Regions from separate parts of the Thermaerobacter sp. PB12/4term genome, predicted to be linked through region 3. Evidence: riboswitches for the same ligand, from Rfam matches in the RefSeq annotation. Region 3 holds a riboswitch; each other region holds the start of a gene.
The links. Region 3 has a riboswitch for S-adenosylmethionine ahead of DYI95_RS02640 (methionine ABC transporter ATP-binding protein). Riboswitches for the same ligand answer to the same signal wherever they lie in the genome.

Region 1: it holds a riboswitch for S-adenosylmethionine, as region 3 does, so the genes downstream of both, DYI95_RS06405 (homoserine O-acetyltransferase) here and DYI95_RS02640 (methionine ABC transporter ATP-binding protein) in region 3, are expected to answer to the same signal.
Region 2: it holds a riboswitch for S-adenosylmethionine, as region 3 does, so the genes downstream of both, DYI95_RS08065 (methylenetetrahydrofolate reductase) here and DYI95_RS02640 (methionine ABC transporter ATP-binding protein) in region 3, are expected to answer to the same signal.
Region 4: it holds a riboswitch for S-adenosylmethionine, as region 3 does, so the genes downstream of both, metE (5-methyltetrahydropteroyltriglutamate--homocysteine S-methyltransferase) here and DYI95_RS02640 (methionine ABC transporter ATP-binding protein) in region 3, are expected to answer to the same signal.

What each region holds. Positions count from the first base shown of each region.
Region 1 covers NZ_CP048407.1:1,534,124-1,538,096, reverse strand. The annotation lists gene DYI95_RS06415 (cupredoxin domain-containing protein) at 1-153, opposite strand, end outside; gene DYI95_RS06410 (M48 family metallopeptidase) at 497-1,402, shown strand; SAM riboswitch class I at 1,505-1,623, shown strand; gene DYI95_RS06405 (homoserine O-acetyltransferase) at 1,719-2,909, shown strand; gene DYI95_RS06400 (homoserine dehydrogenase) at 2,906-3,973, shown strand, end outside.
Region 2 covers NZ_CP048407.1:1,943,417-1,947,389, forward strand. The annotation lists gene menA (1,4-dihydroxy-2-naphthoate octaprenyltransferase) at 1-971, opposite strand, end outside; SAM riboswitch class I at 1,177-1,286, shown strand; gene DYI95_RS08065 (methylenetetrahydrofolate reductase) at 1,744-3,930, shown strand; gene DYI95_RS08070 (PLP-dependent aspartate aminotransferase family protein) at 3,920-3,973, shown strand, end outside.
Region 3 covers NZ_CP048407.1:637,070-641,042, reverse strand. The annotation lists gene asnB (asparagine synthase B) at 1-1,386, shown strand, start outside; SAM riboswitch class I at 1,509-1,697, shown strand; gene DYI95_RS02640 (methionine ABC transporter ATP-binding protein) at 1,788-2,816, shown strand; gene DYI95_RS02635 (methionine ABC transporter permease) at 2,823-3,497, shown strand; gene DYI95_RS02630 (MetQ/NlpA family ABC transporter substrate-binding protein) at 3,847-3,973, shown strand, end outside.
Region 4 covers NZ_CP048407.1:1,951,959-1,955,931, reverse strand. The annotation lists gene DYI95_RS08095 (response regulator transcription factor) at 1-564, opposite strand, end outside; gene pncA (bifunctional nicotinamidase/pyrazinamidase) at 567-1,250, opposite strand; SAM riboswitch class I at 1,730-1,844, shown strand; gene metE (5-methyltetrahydropteroyltriglutamate--homocysteine S-methyltransferase) at 1,918-3,973, shown strand, end outside.

The DNA of each region.
Region 1 (3,973 bases), 900 kb from region 3:
GTCGGCCACGGGCCGCCCCGGTGCGGTGACGCTGGCCACGCCGGGGCGGGTCGACCGCAGGTGCAGGCCCAGGGCGCCGGCCAGCAGGGCGGCGGACACAAGCAGGGCGATCACCGAGCGGGCAGCGGGCCCCGGTGCAGCCCCGTCGGACACGATGGCACCTCCCCGCAAGGGGCCGTTTCCCGGCCGGTTGGGGGCGGCGGCCGGGCGCCCTTACGGAACCAATGTATGCCGACCTGGTGACTCTCCATGCGCAGCGGCCGCCGGGGCCGGGCAGCGGTTGTCCACAAGGGGGCGGGCAACGGCCGGGCGAACCAGGACAGAGCGACCGCGATGCGGACTTCCAGGGCGGCCGGGGGCGGGTCCGCCTGCCCGCCCGGGCACGCGGCGCGGCCGGGCGGGAACCTGGGCAGGCGGAGGCAGCCGTCGGCAAGGAAAGGGAGGGCGATGCATGGGGGAGGGGTTCAGGGGCCGGAGGCAGCGGCCACCGGGGGGCATGAGGCCGGGCGGAGCCGGACCGGAGGGCCTGCCCCCCTATACCGTCCGGGTCAGCGCCCGGGCGCGCCGGGTGCGGCTGGTGTTGTCGCCGGCCGACGGCCTGGTGGTCGTCGTTCCGCCCGGATACCGGCTGCACCGGGTGCCCCAGGTGGTGGCCCAGCATGCGGCCTGGATCCAGCGGGCCCGGCAGCGGCTGGAACAGCAGGCCCGGGCTGCCGGCGGCGGGGCGGGTGATCCTTTGCTCCGGCGGGATGGCGCCGGCCTGGCTCCTCCGGCCTGGCTCTGGCTGCGGGCGCTAGGGGAGGTGTGGGCCGTGGTGCCGGCGGGCCGGCCCACCCTGAACGACGCCGCCAGCGGGGGGCGCAATGCTGCCGCCGGCCCGTCCCCGCAGCGGACCCTCTTCACAGGCTGGGCCACGGATGAACAGGGGGAACCGCCGCCTGCGGGCGCACGCCTGGCCGGGCAGATCCGTCTACCGGCCCGAGCCGGGGAGCAGGAGCCCGCCGCCTGGGGGCCTCCCCTCAGGGGCTGGCTGGCCGCCAGGGCACGGGCGACCCTGCTGCCCTGGCTGGAACGGCTGGCGCGGGAGCGGGGCTTTCGCCTGGCGGGTTCGTCCATCGGCTGCCCCAAGACCCGCTGGGGCAGCTGTTCCGCCAGGCACCACGTGCGCCTGAGCCTGAAGCTGCTCTTCCTGCCGCCCGAGCTGGTGGAGCACGTGCTGATCCACGAGCTCTGTCACACCGTCCACCTCAACCACGGCCCCGCCTTCTGGGCCCTGGTGGAACGGCATGATCCCCGGGCGGCGGAACACCGGCGCCAGCTCCGGGCGGCCTGGAGTTATGTGCCGGCCTGGCTGCGGCCGGCGCGCTCCATCGGCCCTTCCCCGGCCGATGCCGGCTTGTGAGGGCACCGGCGCGCAAGGCCGTCCTGGCCGGGGGCCGGGATCGTTGACCTGCCGGAGCCGGCATGATAGCATCACTTTCAACAATCACAGAGCGCGTCTGCTCTCTTATCCAGAGTGGCGGAGGGACTGGCCCGATGAAGCCCGGCAACCGCCGGCCGTGCCTGGACGGCCGGTAAGGTGCCAACTCCTGCAGGATCCGTGCGGATCCTGAGAGATGAGAGGGCGCCGGAAATCCTTTCGGCCCTTCCCTCTCGGGAGGGGTAGTTTCTTATCCGGGACCCCTTCGGGGAGCGGGCGCGGGAGGGAGGGGGACGCGGTGATCCCCTGTCGCGGCCATGTCGAGGTGGGCCCCCTGCCCCTGGAGCAGGGCGGCCACCTGCCCCGGGCCGAACTGGCCTACGAGACCTGGGGTCGCTGGGACCCCCAGCGCCAGAACGCCATCCTGATCTGCCACGCCCTGACGGGCGACGCCCACGTGGCCTCCCACCATCCCGGCGACCGCCCGGGCTGGTGGGAGGCGGCGGTGGGCCCGGGCCGGCCCATCGACACCCGCCGCTGGTTTGTCATTTGCAGCAACGTGCTGGGAGGCTGTTACGGGTCCACAGGCCCGGCCAGTCCTGCGGAGGCCGGCCACGGGCCCTGGGGCGGGCGGTTTCCCGTGATCACCGTGCGGGACATGGTCCATGCCCAGCGCCGGCTTCTGGATGCGCTGGGCATCGGGCGGCTCGCCCTGGTGGTGGGCGGTTCCCTGGGCGGCATGCAGGCGCTGGAGTGGGCCGTCACCTACCCCGAGCGGGTGGGAGCGGCGGCCGTCCTGGCGGCGCCGCCGGCCGCCTCGCCCCATGCCATCGCCTGGAACGAGGTGCAGCGCCAGGCGATCTTCGCAGACCCCGCCTGGCAGGGCGGCGACTATCCCGCCGCCCGCCCACCCCGCCGCGGGCTGGCCCTGGCCCGGATGCTGGCCATGACCACCTACCGGGGTCGCGAGGAGTGGGAGGCGCGCTTTGGCCGGGAAGAGGTCCCGGCGGGCGCCGACCCGGTCGCCCAGCGGCTGGGCTCGTACGCCACCGCGCCGGCGGGCCCGGCCGAGGCCTTCCGGTTCCAGATCGAAAGCTACCTGCACTACCAGGGGGAAAAGCTGGTGCGCCGGTTTGACCCCGCCACGTACGTGACCCTGACCCGGGCCATGGATCTCCACGACGTAGGCCGGGGCCGGGGCGGGCTGGAGGGCGCCGCGGCCCGGGTCCAGGGCCGCATGTATGTGCTCAGCATCACCTCGGACCTGCTCTACCCCGTGGACGAGCAGCGGCGGCTGGTCCAGGCCCTGCGCCGGGCGGGCAAGAATGTCACGTGGCAGGTCTGGAAGGCTCCCTGGGGCCACGACAGCTTCCTCGTGGACTCCGCGGGGGTGGCCCGCCGGGTGATGGACTGGCTGGAAGAACCCGGTGCTGCCACCGCGCCCGCGCAGGCCGGGGCAGTGGCGGCGGTGGGGGAGGGGCGCCCGTGAAGGGTCCCGTGGTGGCGCTGCTGGGTCTGGGCACCGTGGGCAGTGCGGTGGCGCGCCGGTTGGTCAACCCGCCACCCTGGCTGGTGGCGCGGCTGGGTGGCGTGCCGCGGCTGAAGGGGATCCTGGTACGCCACCCCGGCAAGCCGCGGCCGGCGGCCGTCGACCGCAGCCTGCTCACCACCGATGCCGACCAGCTGCTGGGCGATCCTGAGGTCGACGTGGTGATCGAGCTCATCGGCGGTGTCGAACCGGCCCGCCAGTACGTCCTGCGGGCCCTGGAAGCCGGCCGCCACGTGATCACCGCCAACAAGGCCCTTCTGGCCGAATCCCTGGCGACCCTGTCGGCGGTGGCCCGCCGGCACGGGGTGGAGCTGGCCTTCGAAGGGGCGGTGGCCGGCGGGGTGCCCATCATTCGCCCGCTGCTAAGGTGCCTGGCGGCCAACCGGGTGCGCCGCCTGCGGGCGGTCCTGAATGGCACCTGCAATTTCGTCCTCACCCAGGTGGAGCAGGGTGCCACCCTGGAGGACGCGGTTCGTGCCGCCCAGGCCGCCGGCTATGCGGAAGCCGATCCCAGCGACGACCTGTCGGGGCGCGACGCGGCCCGCAAACTGGCCATCCTGGCGACCCTGGTGACGGGCGAGCCCGTGGCCTGGACCGCCGTGGCCTGTCGCGGGCTGGACGACCCGGCCTTTCGCCGTGCCCTGCAGGAGGGAGGGGGCGGGGGTGAGGCGGCTCGCCAGGGCGGCGGCCCGGCCCGCTGGCGCCTGGTGGCCACCGCCGAGTGGACGGGGCCCGCCCCCCGGCTGGCCGTGGAGCCGCAGATGTTGCCGCCCCACGACCCCCTGCTGCAGGCGGCGGGGGTGGAGAATATGATCCTGATCGAGGCGGATCCGGTGGGCACGGTGCGGTTTGCCGGGCCCGGGGCCGGCGGCGATGCCACCGCCAGCGCCGTCCTGGCCGACCTGATCGCCATCTGGCGGGGCGACCGCCTGCCGTTGCCGGACCTGGAGGCCGGCCGGTCCGTGGCCGTGGAGCCCTCGCCGGCCGTGCCCCGCGCCGGGTTC
Region 2 (3,973 bases), 1.3 Mb from region 3:
AGCACCGCCGTGGCCGCCACCCACCCGAAGTACAGGCGCAGGGCGCGCGTCTCTCCCAGCCGCGCCGCCACGGTCATCTTGCCGGTGGCCCGGTCTTCTTCGATGTCGTGGATCGACTCGGCATAGAGGATCAGGGCCACCAGGGACACCAGGGGCAAGGAGGCCACCAGCGCCTCCAGGGAAAGGGTGCGGGCCTGGACGTAGTACGAACCCAGCACCAGCACCGCGCCCATGTTGAGTCCCACCATGACCTCGCCGAACCCGCGGTAGCCGTAGCGGATGGGCGGAGCCGTGTAGAAGAGCCCGCTGGCAATGCCCAGCAGGCCGAAGGCCAGGGCGGGCCAGCCCGTGCGTGCCGCCAGGTAGCCGCCCACCAGAGCGCCGAAGCCGAAGGTGGCCCAAGCTCCCCGGCGCAGGCTGTCCGGGCTGAGCCATCCCGCCTGGATCACGCCGCTGCCGCCGGTGAAGGGTGCATCGCCCTCGTACATGATGTAGTCGAAGTAGTCGTTGGCCATGTCGGTGCCGGCGTGGATGGCCAGGCTGCCCAGCATGGTGAGCAGCGCCAGCCAGGGGTCGAAGTGGCCCTCCCCGCCGGCCACCAGGATCCCCACCAGCACGGGGATGATGGTGACCGGCTTGAGGTGGGGGCGGCTGGCCTGGAACCAGGCCCGGGCCAGCAGGCGCCAGGAGCGGGCGGTGGGTGCCTCGGCCCCTGCGGCCGCCGCGGCCGTCCCTGCCCCACCGGACCGGAGCCGTCCCGCGCCGCCGTCCCGCCCGATCTTCGGAGGCCTTGCCCCCGGGCTGCCGGCGCGCAGGCCGGTAGCCGGCTCGCCCCCGTCCGACCGCTCGCTACCGGCAGCCGCAGGGGTCGCCGCAGCCTCCGCACGCCCCCCTGAACCCGCGGCCGGCGCCGGCGCGCTCGCGGCCGCCGCCCGTGCCATGGCCGGGCCGTGTTCGTCCGCCTGGTGCACCGGATATCTCCCCCATCGCGCGCCCCGTTGACCGGGTCACGCACCCGTCCGGGTGGCCAGTGTACCGTTCCAGGTGCCCTGTTGCACGTCTCTTATTGTAACGAAGGAAACGGGTTCCGGCCTGTTGCCGGGATGGCGGAACCCGGCTATACTGTCCCTAATCTCCATTGACAACGCATGCGGCCGGCCGAGCCGGCCGACCCCTCTCTTATCCAGAGCGGTCGAGGGACGGGCCCGATGACGCCGCGGCAACCGGCGACCTTGGTCGTGCGGTGCCAACTCCCGCGGCTCCCTCCGGGAGCCGAGAGATGAGAGAAGGGGGACGGGGACCCTGCTGTGATCACCAAGCCCCTTCCTCCTTCGGAAGGGGCTTCTTCTTTGGCCGCTAGGGCCTCAGGGACCGGAGGCGCCCCAGGGACCCAGGGGGTCCCGGAGCCCGGCGGGCCAGGGGGCCGGTGGGGCCAGGAAGGGCCCGTTCCCCCACATCGTGCAGCGCCGAGCGCCGTGCGGAAGCCTCAGGCACCCTGTGCCGGGGCGCTGTCACCGGCGCCGGGAACTGGAGGTGACGACCAGGGTGACCCAGCCCTTCCGGCCGGCCGCCGGACCGCGACCTGCCCACCCGGCCACGGCCAACCCACAGCCAGACGACCCGGGCCCGCCCCGGGCGGCCTTCCCTGCCGCGGGACACCCGCCAGGGGGCTCCGGCCCCGCTGGCCGTGCCGGTCCCCCTCCGGCACGACCGGTTTCAGGGGGTGGGGGCGGAGGAACCTTCGTGCCCTTCGCCCCGGATCCGGCTCCCCGAACCCTGGCGGCGGTGAGCCCTGGGCCCGTCCTGCCCGCCCTGGCCGATGGCGACCCTTCCTGGACCCTGGCCGCCCGCCCGGTCCAGCCCTCCCCCGCGGGCAACAGCCCGTCCGGCGGAGGACCCGCACCTTCCCAACCTGGCACGGGGCCGCACGGGTGGCCCCGTGCCGCGGCCCGGGAGGAGGAAGAACCGGCTCCGGGCACCGCCCTCCTGCCCCTCACCGAACCCGCCGCGGTGGAAGGCGTCCACCTGGCGGCCATCCGGGCCGGGGCCCGCCTGGTCCGCACCGCCACCCGCTGGGCCAGCCCCTGGTGGCTTCCGTCCACGTCCCCGGAGCGGATCGAGGAGGTCAATCTCTGGGCCGCCAAGCTGGCGCGGTCCGCCCGGGAGCTGGCCGGACGGCCCTGCCTGGTGGCGGGGTTTTTGGGACCGCTGCCCGCCACCGCCGCTGCCGGCGGCAGCGCCCCGCCGGAGGCCGTCCTTGAAGGCTACCGCCGCCAGGTAGCCGGGCTGCTCGCAGGGGGCGTCGACCTGTTCTGGGTTGAAGCCCGCCACCCCCAGGAGGCCGGCCTTGCCCTGAAGGCCGTGCGGGAGGCGGCCCGGTTGCCGGTGGGTGTCCTGCTGGTGGGGGAGGGGGAGCCGCCGGTTGCCCTCCCCTCCCCCTGGCTGGAGGCGTTCCACGCGGCCGGCTGGCCCGACGCCCTCGGTGTGGCCGCGGGCGGCGGGCCGGCTTGGGCGGCCCGCTGGCTGGCGGCGGTGCGGCGGGCCGGGTGGAGCGGTCCCCTGTGGGTCACCCTGGGGCAGCTGGAGAACAAGCCCGGACCGGCCGCCCGTGGGCTGGCCGCCCACAAGCCGGCCACCCAGGACACCGGCGGGTGGGATGCGTGGGATGCCCTGCGCCTTCTGGGGGCCGGCTGGGTAGGTGGAACCGGCCCCTGGCAGCCCGCGGACCTGGAGGCTCTGGCCGCCCGCATCCAAGCGGTCCACCTGGAGCCGGAGGGCCCGGCCCCGGCCCTGCCGGTCCTAGGCCCTCTGAACCGGACGGGTTCGGGCAGCGGCCCCGGCGAGCCGGACGCCGGCGAGCTGAACGCCGGCGGTCCGGCCGCCTCCCGGCCCGCCGCTGCCCTTTGGACCAGGAGCCGGCCTGCCGGTGCAGGCTCCCTCCCAGGCGACACCGCCAGCGGCAAGGGCGGGGCCGCCGGGCACTGCAGTCCCGACCCGCTGCGGGAGAAGCTGGGGCGCCGGTTCGTCATCAGCGTCGAGCTGGACCCGCCGCGGGGTCCGGTGGCCAACAAGTTCCTGGCCGATGCCCGCACCGTGGCGGCGGCCGGAGCCGATGCCGTCAACGTGGGCGACAGCCCCATGGCCCGGCCGCGCATGGCGGCTTGGGCCGGTGCCTTGCTGGCCCGCAGCGCCGGCATCGATGCCATCATGCACTGCACCACCCGGGACCGGAACCTGATGGCCCTGCAGGCCGACCTGCTGGCCGCCCATGCCCTGGGCGTCCGCAACGTCCTGGCCCTGACGGGCGACCATCCCCGCCTGGGTTCCAGCGGCGCCTCCCCGGTGTACGACGTGGACTCCATCGGCCTGCTGGAGGTGCTGGCGGCCCTGCGGCGGGGCGAGGATCCCCGGGGCAACGCCCTGGGGGCGCCGGCCGACTTCACCGTGGCCTGCGCCCTGAGCCCGTCGGCGGACGACCTGGACCGGGAGCTGGAGCGCTTTCGCCGCAAGCTGGCGGTGGGTGTGGTGGACTTCGTCATGACCCAGCCCCTCTACGAGCTGGAGCCGCTAGAGCGGGTCCTGGATCGCCTGGGCGGGTGCCCGGTGCCCATCGTCATGGGCGTGATGCCCCTGCACAGCGGCCGCCACGCCCACTACCTGCACCACCAGGTGCCCGGCATCTCCATCCCCGCCCGGATCCGCGAGGCCCTGGACCGGGCCGGCGAGCGGGGCCTGGAGGTGGGCCTCCAGCTGGCCGAAGAAGTGGTGGAGGCCGCCCGGCCCTACATTGCCGGGGTCTACGTGGTGGTCTCCTACGGGAAGGCGGAGCCGGTGGCCGAGTTCGTCCGCCGCTTGCGGGCCCGGCTGGACGGCCCCCTGCCCGCGGCTGCAGCCCGGAGCCCGGAGGAGGTGCGCCACCATGCCGGTTGAACCGGTTCCCGCCCCAAAACAGGGCGGGGCGGTCCCGCCCACC
Region 3 (3,973 bases):
GGCGCGATCCGGGTGGTCTTCAACGGCGAGATCTACAACTACCGCGAGCTGCAGGCCGAACTCCAGAGCCGCGGCCACCGCTTCCGTACCCGCAGCGACACCGAGGTGCTGTTGCACCTCTACGAAGACGAGGGACCGGCCATGGTGCGGCGGCTCTACGGCATGTTCGCCTTCGCCCTCTCCACCCCCGACGGGCTCTTCCTGGCCCGCGACCCCCTGGGGATCAAACCCCTCTATGTGGGCAGGGACCGGGATGGGGCGCTCCTCTTTGCCTCGGAGATGGGGGCCCTGCTGCCCCACGTGGAGACCATCGACGAGTTTCCCGCCGGGCACTACTGGACGGAACGGGACGGGTTCGTCCGGTACTATGAGCTGCCCCCGGTGCGGTACGACCTGGAGAGCCCCGAAGCGGCGGTGGAGGAACTCATCGCCCGGCTGCGGCGGGCGGTGCGGCGGCGCCTAGTGGCCGACGTCCCCGTGGGGGTGTTCCTCAGCGGCGGCCTGGACAGCAGTCTGATCGCCGCCCTGGTAGCGGAAGCGCGGGCGGAAACCGGAGAGCCGGTCCATTCCTTCGCCGTGGGCATGGAGGGCAGCGAGGACCTGGAGCGGGCCCGGCTGGTGGCGGCCAACCTGGGGACGGTCCACCACGAGTACGTCTTCACCCGCGAGGAACTGCTGGCCCTGCTGCCCACCGTGATCCAGCGCCTGGAGTCCTTCGACCCCGCCCTGGTGCGCAGCGCGGTGCCCACCTATCTGGTGTCGCGGCTGGCGCGCCGGTATGTCAAGGTGGTGCTCTCCGGCGAGGGAGCGGACGAGCTCTTCGGCGGCTACCAGTACCTCAAGCGGCCGGAGATCCGGGCGCGGCTGCAGGACGAGCTGCGGGAGATCACCCTGGCGCTGCACAACACCAACCTGCAGCGGGTCGACCGCATGACCATGGCCCACGGCCTGGAAGGGAGGGTACCCTTCCTCTCGGTGACCCTGGTCGACCTGGCGTGGCGCATCCCGCCGCGGTGGAAGATCCACGACCGCAGCGGCACCGAGAAGTGGATCCTGCGGCAGGCGGCCCGCCGGTTCCTCCCCGCGGCGGTGGTCCAGCGGGAGAAGGCCAAGTTCGCCATGGGCACGGGCGTGGGCCCCACCCTGGAGCGCTTCGCCGACGCCGCCGTCAGCGACCGCGAGCTGGCGGCGGGCCGGGAGCCGTGGCCGGGGCTGGAGCTGGGCAGCAAGGAAGAGCTGCTGTACTTCCGCTGGTTCTGCCAGACCTTCGGCCACCGGGCCCGGCAGGCGGCCCGGCTGGTGGGACGGAGCCGCAGCCTGAACCCCCACCAGCTCTACGCCCCCGCCTGGCGCGCCCAACCCGGGACGGGGACGGAGATGGCCTGACCTGTTGACAGGCCGGGGCAGGGGTCGCATAATCGGCGTCGTACGGCTGAGCCGGCCGCTGTACCGCAGTACCCGCAGGACGTTCAGCGCGGGACCTTCAACAACCGAATCCGCAACATCTCTTCTTATCCAGAGTGGCGGAGGGACGGGCCCGATGAAGCCACGGCAACCTCCGCGCGGCGGCGCGGCCCCGCCCGCTCCGGCCCGGCACGGCGGCCGGGCGGGTTCCCCCGGGGTTCAACGCCGGCGGGTGGTGCCAACTCCCGCAGAACCGCGTCCTGGTGCCGGGACGCCGTTCTGAGAGATAAGAAGGGATGGCACCCTTGGGCCATCCTTTCTGCGTCTCTCAGGAAGGATGGTTTTTTGTTGCCCTTCACCCGGTGCGGGGTGGGGCCACGGGGGTGAGCGCAGTGACGGAAGCGATGCTGGAGGTCCGCAACCTGGTCAAGGTCTACCGCGGCCGCCGCGGAATGACCACGGCCCTGGACGGCGCCAGCCTGGAGGTGGGCCGGGGCGAGTTCTTCGGCGTCGTCGGCGCCTCGGGGGCCGGCAAGAGCACCCTGGTCAAGTGCATCACCCTGCTGGAGCGGCCCACGGCGGGCTCCATCCGCCTGGGCGGCGTCGAGCTGACCGGGCTGCGCGGCCGGGCCCTGCGGCAGCAACGGCGGCGGATCGGCCTGGTCTTCCAGCACTTCCACCTGCTGTGGTCCCGCACCGCCGCCGGCAACGTGGCGCTGCCCCTGGAGATCGCCGGGGTTCCGCGGGAGCAGATCCGGCGCCGGGTGGCGGAGCTGCTGGACTGGGTGGGGCTGGCCGACAAGGCGGGGGCCTACCCCTCCCAGCTGAGCGGGGGCCAGAAGCAGCGGGTGGCCATCGCCCGGGCCCTGGCGACGCAACCGGAACTCCTCTTGTGCGACGAACCCACCTCCGCGCTGGATGCGGCCACCAGCCGCGCGGTGCTGGAGCTGCTGCGGCGGGTTCACCGCGAATTGGGAATCACCGTGCTGCTGATCACCCACCAGCTGGAGCTGGTGGAGGCCGCCTGCCAGCGGGTGGCCGTGATGGACGCCGGGCGAGTGGTGGAAGCCGGGCCCGTGGAACAGGTCTTCCGGAACCCGCGGGCGGCGGCCACCCGGCGGCTGCTGGCCGCCGCCGCTGCCGGCGGTCCGGCCGGAGACCGGGCGGCCCCGGCACCCGGTACCGGGGACGAACCCGGCCCCGGGGCGGCCCCACAGGCCGTTGCCGATCCGGCCCTGGCAGACCGGCAGGCAGCCCCGGCGGCGGCCGCGGGGGCTGCAGCCGCCCGCTGGGCACCCCTGGCCTCCGCCTCGCCCGGCGCACCCGGGCGGAGCGGTGCCGGCGCAGCGCCGGCCACCGGGTCCGGCCCCCTTGCCCCGCAGGCGGCTCGCTCCCTGGCCGGAGGGAGGTGACGGCGGATGGCGGCGGAGCTTTTCAGCGCCCTGCGCGAGTTCGGACCTGACATCGTGACGGCCACGGGTCAGACCCTGTACATGGTGGGACTGGCGATCCTCTTCGCCACCCTGGCCGGGGTTCCCATCGGCACCCTGCTGGTGGTGATGGACCGGGGGCACATCGCCGCTTTTCCGCCCCTGCGGGCGGTGCTGGCGTTCGTCGTCAACACCGGGCGGTCGGTGCCCTTCATCATCCTGCTGATCGCCCTGGCCCCCTTCACCCGCCTGCTGGTCGGCACCTCCCTGGGGACGGCGGCGGCCGTGCCGCCCATGGCGGTCGCCGCCACGCCGCTGGTGGCGCGGGTGGTGGAGACGGCCCTGCGGGAGGTCGACCGCGGCACCGTGGATGCCGCCGTGGCCATGGGCGCCAGCCCGTGGCAGGTGGTGCGCAAGGTGCTGCTGCCCGAGGCCCTGCCCGCCGTGGTCCTGGGGATCACCATCGCCACCGTCGGGCTCATCGAGTTCTCGGCGGTGGCGGGGGCCGTGGGCGGCGGCGGGCTGGGCGACCTGGCCTTCCGCATGGGCTACCAGCGCTGGGAGGCGGGGGTCCTCTTGGCCTGCGTGGTCCTGCTGGTCGCCCTGGTGCAGGGGGTCCAGTGGGCCGGGGAGACCCTGGCCCGGCGGCTGAACCACCGCTAGCGGCCGGCACCCGGCGAGCGAGCCGGGGCCGCAGGGGCTGGCGATCCGTCCGGGCAAGAGGCGCGGCGCTGCAGGGCCCGGCCGCGGGACCGCTGAACCAGCCCGTCGGCCCGAAGGACCGAACGGCCGCAGGCGGGATCCCGAGAGCCCGGCTCGGGGGGCCCCAGAGTCCGGGCTCGTGCGGGAGCATCCCGGGCAGGGTTGTGCCCTTGCTTCGCCCGGCCGGGCGAGCACCCGAGCAGGCCGGCCGGCGCTGCTGGAACGCGGTTTTGGGGGATGGCTCGCGGGGGGCGGGCCGGTTCGCCCGGGAGGGGACGGATGCGGTGGATGATGAAGGAGGTCGAATGCCATGGGTGTCCTCTCCCTGGTCTTCTCCGGCCGCCGGTGGACCCGCCGGGCGGCGGTGCTGGTGGCGACCCTGCTGATCGCCGTCCTGGTCGCCGGGTGCGGTGCCGGCGGGGCCGGTTCGTCCGGTG
Region 4 (3,973 bases), 1.3 Mb from region 3:
GATCACGATGGGGCCGATCTGCTGGCGCCGGCCCTCGGTGCGGCGCAGCAGCGCCTTGATCCGCGCCACCAGCTCCCGGGGGCTGAAGGGCTTGGTCACGTAGTCGTCGGCGCCCAGCTCCAGCCCCAGCACCTTGTCGATCTCGCTGTCCCGGGCGGTGAGCATGAGGATGGGCGTCTGAATGCCCCGCTCCCGCAGGTGGCGGCAGAGGGTGAAGCCGTCGGTATCGGGCAGCATGACGTCCAGGATGATCACCTGGGGCCGGCGCTCCTCCAGGCGGCGCAGGGCCTCGGCACCGTCCCGGGCCAGCACCGGTGCCATGCCGTTGCGCTGTAGGTTGTACGCCACCAGTTCCAGCAGGGACTCTTCGTCGTCCACCACCAGCACGGTGGGACCGGCCGGTGCCGGCCTGTCCGGACCGGGGCCGGGCCGGGCGGCGGGGGCTGCCGGCGCCAGAGCGGAGGGCTTGCCGCCGGCGGAAGCCGGCGCCGGGCGGGCGTGTCGGGTGGAGGCGGCCGCCGGCGCCGGTGGCCCGCCGCGGCCGCGTTCGTCCCGGAAGAGCACGGTCACCGGGCCTCCCCGGCGGCCAGCACGGCCCCGCGGGCCTCCATCTCCGCCAGGGCGCGCTCCCCGTCCCCCGGGGTCACATCGACGGCCCGCACGGCCGGAACCAGCACCGTGACCCGAAAACCCTCCCGCAGGCCGTCCAGCACCGTGGCCCGCACGCAGTAGTCGGTGGCCAGGCCGCCCACGTACAGGTGCCGGACCCCCTGCTGCCGCAGCCAGCCGGCCAGGGTGACCTCGGGGCGGACCCCCGCCTCACCGGCGGCCAGGGCGCCGTCGAAGCCGCTGTAGGCCTCCCGGTCGGGGTCGAACCCCTTGCGGAAGACGGTGCCCCGGACCTCCAGTTCCGGGTGGAAGGCGGCGCCCGGGCTGCCCTGCACGCAGTGGACCGGCCAGGGCCCGCCCTTCTCGCGGAAGCTCACATGGCCGGCGGGATGCCAGTCCTGGGTGAAGACGACGGGCCGGCCGGCCGCGTGGAAGGCCGCGATCCACCGGTTGAGGACGGGCACCACCTGGTCGCCCTGGGGCACGGCCAGGGCACCGCCGGGACAGAAGTCGTTCTGGACGTCCACCACCACCAGGGCGGCTTCAGGATCCTGGGCGGCTGCCTCAGGGGTCACGGCGCCGGCGGGGGCCGGTGCCGCCCCGCCCCCCGTCGCGGCGCCGCCGGGCTGCAGGCGGTCCATGGCTGGGCTGCCTCCTTGCGCCGTTTTCCCTTCAATTATAAGCTTATAGGCTGCCGCCGGCAGGATGCGGGCCACCTCGGGCCGGCAGAGCCCGGGCCGCAGCGGCGCGCCGGCGGCCGGCAGGGCCCGCAGCGGGCGACCGCCGGGGATGGCGCGGTTTCACCCCACCCTGGATGTTGGGGCAGCAGGACTTTCGTCGCCGGCCCCGAATAGCAGTCCCCAATGCCCGCATCCCGCGCGAGGGTTCCGGCCCGCTGCGGCGCCGGGGCGCCAGGCCGTACCTGGGCAACGTGCCCTGCAAGCCCACCGGGCTCACGCCAGCCGAACGAGACCCGGAGGGCCGCGGACCGCGGTGCCGCGCCTCAGGCCGCGAGGCCATGGGCCCCTTCCTTGGCTGCGGCGATGCGGAAACCCGGGGGGCCTTGCAGGCCGCACCGCCTGCAACCCCGCGGTCGCTTACAAGGGAATGACCGGACAAAGCCCTATCGAGAGTGGCCGAGGGACGGGCCCGATGACGCCACGGCAACCGGCCGCCGGCTCCACCCAGGCGGCACGGTGCCAATTCCCGCGGGAGGCGTTCCCGGGAGATAGGGAAAGGCGAGGAACCTCTCCTTTCCCGGAGGGGTTTTTCATTTTCAGCCCCATCCCACGAAGGAGGCGAGGACCCATGGCCGTGGCAACCAACCTGGGCTTCCCCCGCATCGGCGCCGGCCGGGAGTTGAAACAGGCCCTGGAGGCTTACTGGGACGGCAAGATTTCCGCGGACTCCCTGCTGGCGACGGCGGCGGCCCTGCGGCGGCGGCACTGGGAGCTGCAGCGGGCGGCGGGCATCGACGTGGTGCCCGTGGGGGATTTCTCCCTCTACGACCACGTGCTGGACACCGCCTGCATGGTGGGGGCCGTGCCCGCCCGTTACGGGTGGGCCCCTTCACCGGGAGCCGGCGCCTCCACCCCCCTGGCTCCTTGTGGCGATGCCGCCGGCGCGGGCCGGTCCACCCCGGCGGCGGGCCTGGGGGCGGAGGCGGGTCCGGGCACCGCGGCTGCCGCGGAGGTCCCCCTGGACGTCTACTTCGCCATGGCCCGGGGCACCCCCGGCCGGGGCGTCCCCGCCCTGGAGATGACCAAGTGGTTCGACACCAACTACCATTACATCGTGCCCGAGCTGGAACCGGGACAGGCCTTCCACCTGGCGTCCCGCAAGGTGGTGGAGGAGTTCCGCGAGGCCCGCACCCTGGGTTTCGAGCCCCGCCCCGTGCTGCTGGGCCCGGTCAGCTTCCTGCTGCTGGCCAAGCTCCGCAGCCCGGCGGAGGCCGGCGCCGCCGGCCGGTCCCCGGAGGCGAGCCGCAGCGAGGCCGAAGGCCTGGGCAGCCGGACGGCCGGTTCCTCCGGCGGGGAAGGGGCCGCCGGCCCGCGCCTTGCCTTGCTGGACGGCCTGCTGCCCGTGTACGGGCAGGTGCTGCGGGAGCTGGCGGCCGCCGGCGCCACCTGGGTTCAGCTGGATGAGCCGTTCCTGGCCCTGGACCTGGACGAACCGGCCCGGGCCGCCTTCCGCCGCGCCTACGCCACCTTAGCCCAGGCGGCCCCGGGGCTCCGGCTCTTCCTGGCCACCTACTTCGAGGGGTTGCGGGACAACCTGGAGCTGGCCTTGAGCCTGCCGGTGCAGGCCCTGCACCTGGATCTGGTGCGGGACCCCGGCCAGCTGGAGCAGGTGCTGGCCGCCGGGGTTCCGCCCACCCTGCACCTCTCCCTGGGGGTGGTGGACGGCCGCAACGTCTGGCGGGCGGACCTGGAGGCGGCCCTGGCCCTTCTGGAGCGGGCCCGGGACGCCCTGGGGGCCGGGCGGCTCTTCGTCGCCCCCTCCTGCTCGCTGCTGCACGTGCCCATCGACCTGAACCTGGAGACGGACCTGGACCCGGAGATCAAGGGCTGGCTTGCCTTCGCGAAGCAGAAGTTGGAGGAAGTGGCGGTCCTGACCCGCGCCTTGAACCAGGGCCGGCAGGCCGTGGCCGGTGCCCTGGCGGCCAGCCGGGCGGCGGTGGAGGCCCGGCGCCGCTCGCCCCGGCGCACCCGGCCGGAGGTGCAGGAGCGGCTGGCGCGGCTCAACCCGGACGAGACCCGCAGGCCCTCCCGGGCGCCCCAGCGGCGGCCGTTGCAGCGGGAACGGCTGGGTCTTCCGCTCCTGCCCACCACCACCATCGGCTCCTTCCCCCAGACGCCGGAGGTGCGCCGGCTGCGGGCGCGCTGGCGGCGCGGGGAGATCGACACCGCCACCTACGAAGAGGGCATCCGCGCCGAGATCCGCCGGGTGATCCGGCTGCAGGAGGAGCTGGGCCTGGACGTGCTGGTCCACGGCGAGGCCGAGCGCAACGACATGGTGGAGTACTTCGCCGAGCAGCTGGAGGGCTTCGCCTTCACCCGCCACGGCTGGGTGCAAAGCTACGGCAGCCGCTGCGTCAAGCCGCCCATCCTCTACGGCGACGTGGCCCGGCCCGGCCCCATGACCGTCCGGTGGATCACCTACGCCCAGTCCCTGACGGAACGGCCGGTCAAGGGCATGCTGACCGGGCCCGTCACCATCCTGCAGTGGTCCTTCGTCCGGGACGACCAGCCCCGGGAGGTGACCTGCCGGCAGATCGCCCTGGCCATCCGCGACGAGGTCCAGGACCTGGAGGCGGCGGGCATCCGGGTCATCCAGATCGACGAGCCGGCCTTCCGGGAGGCCA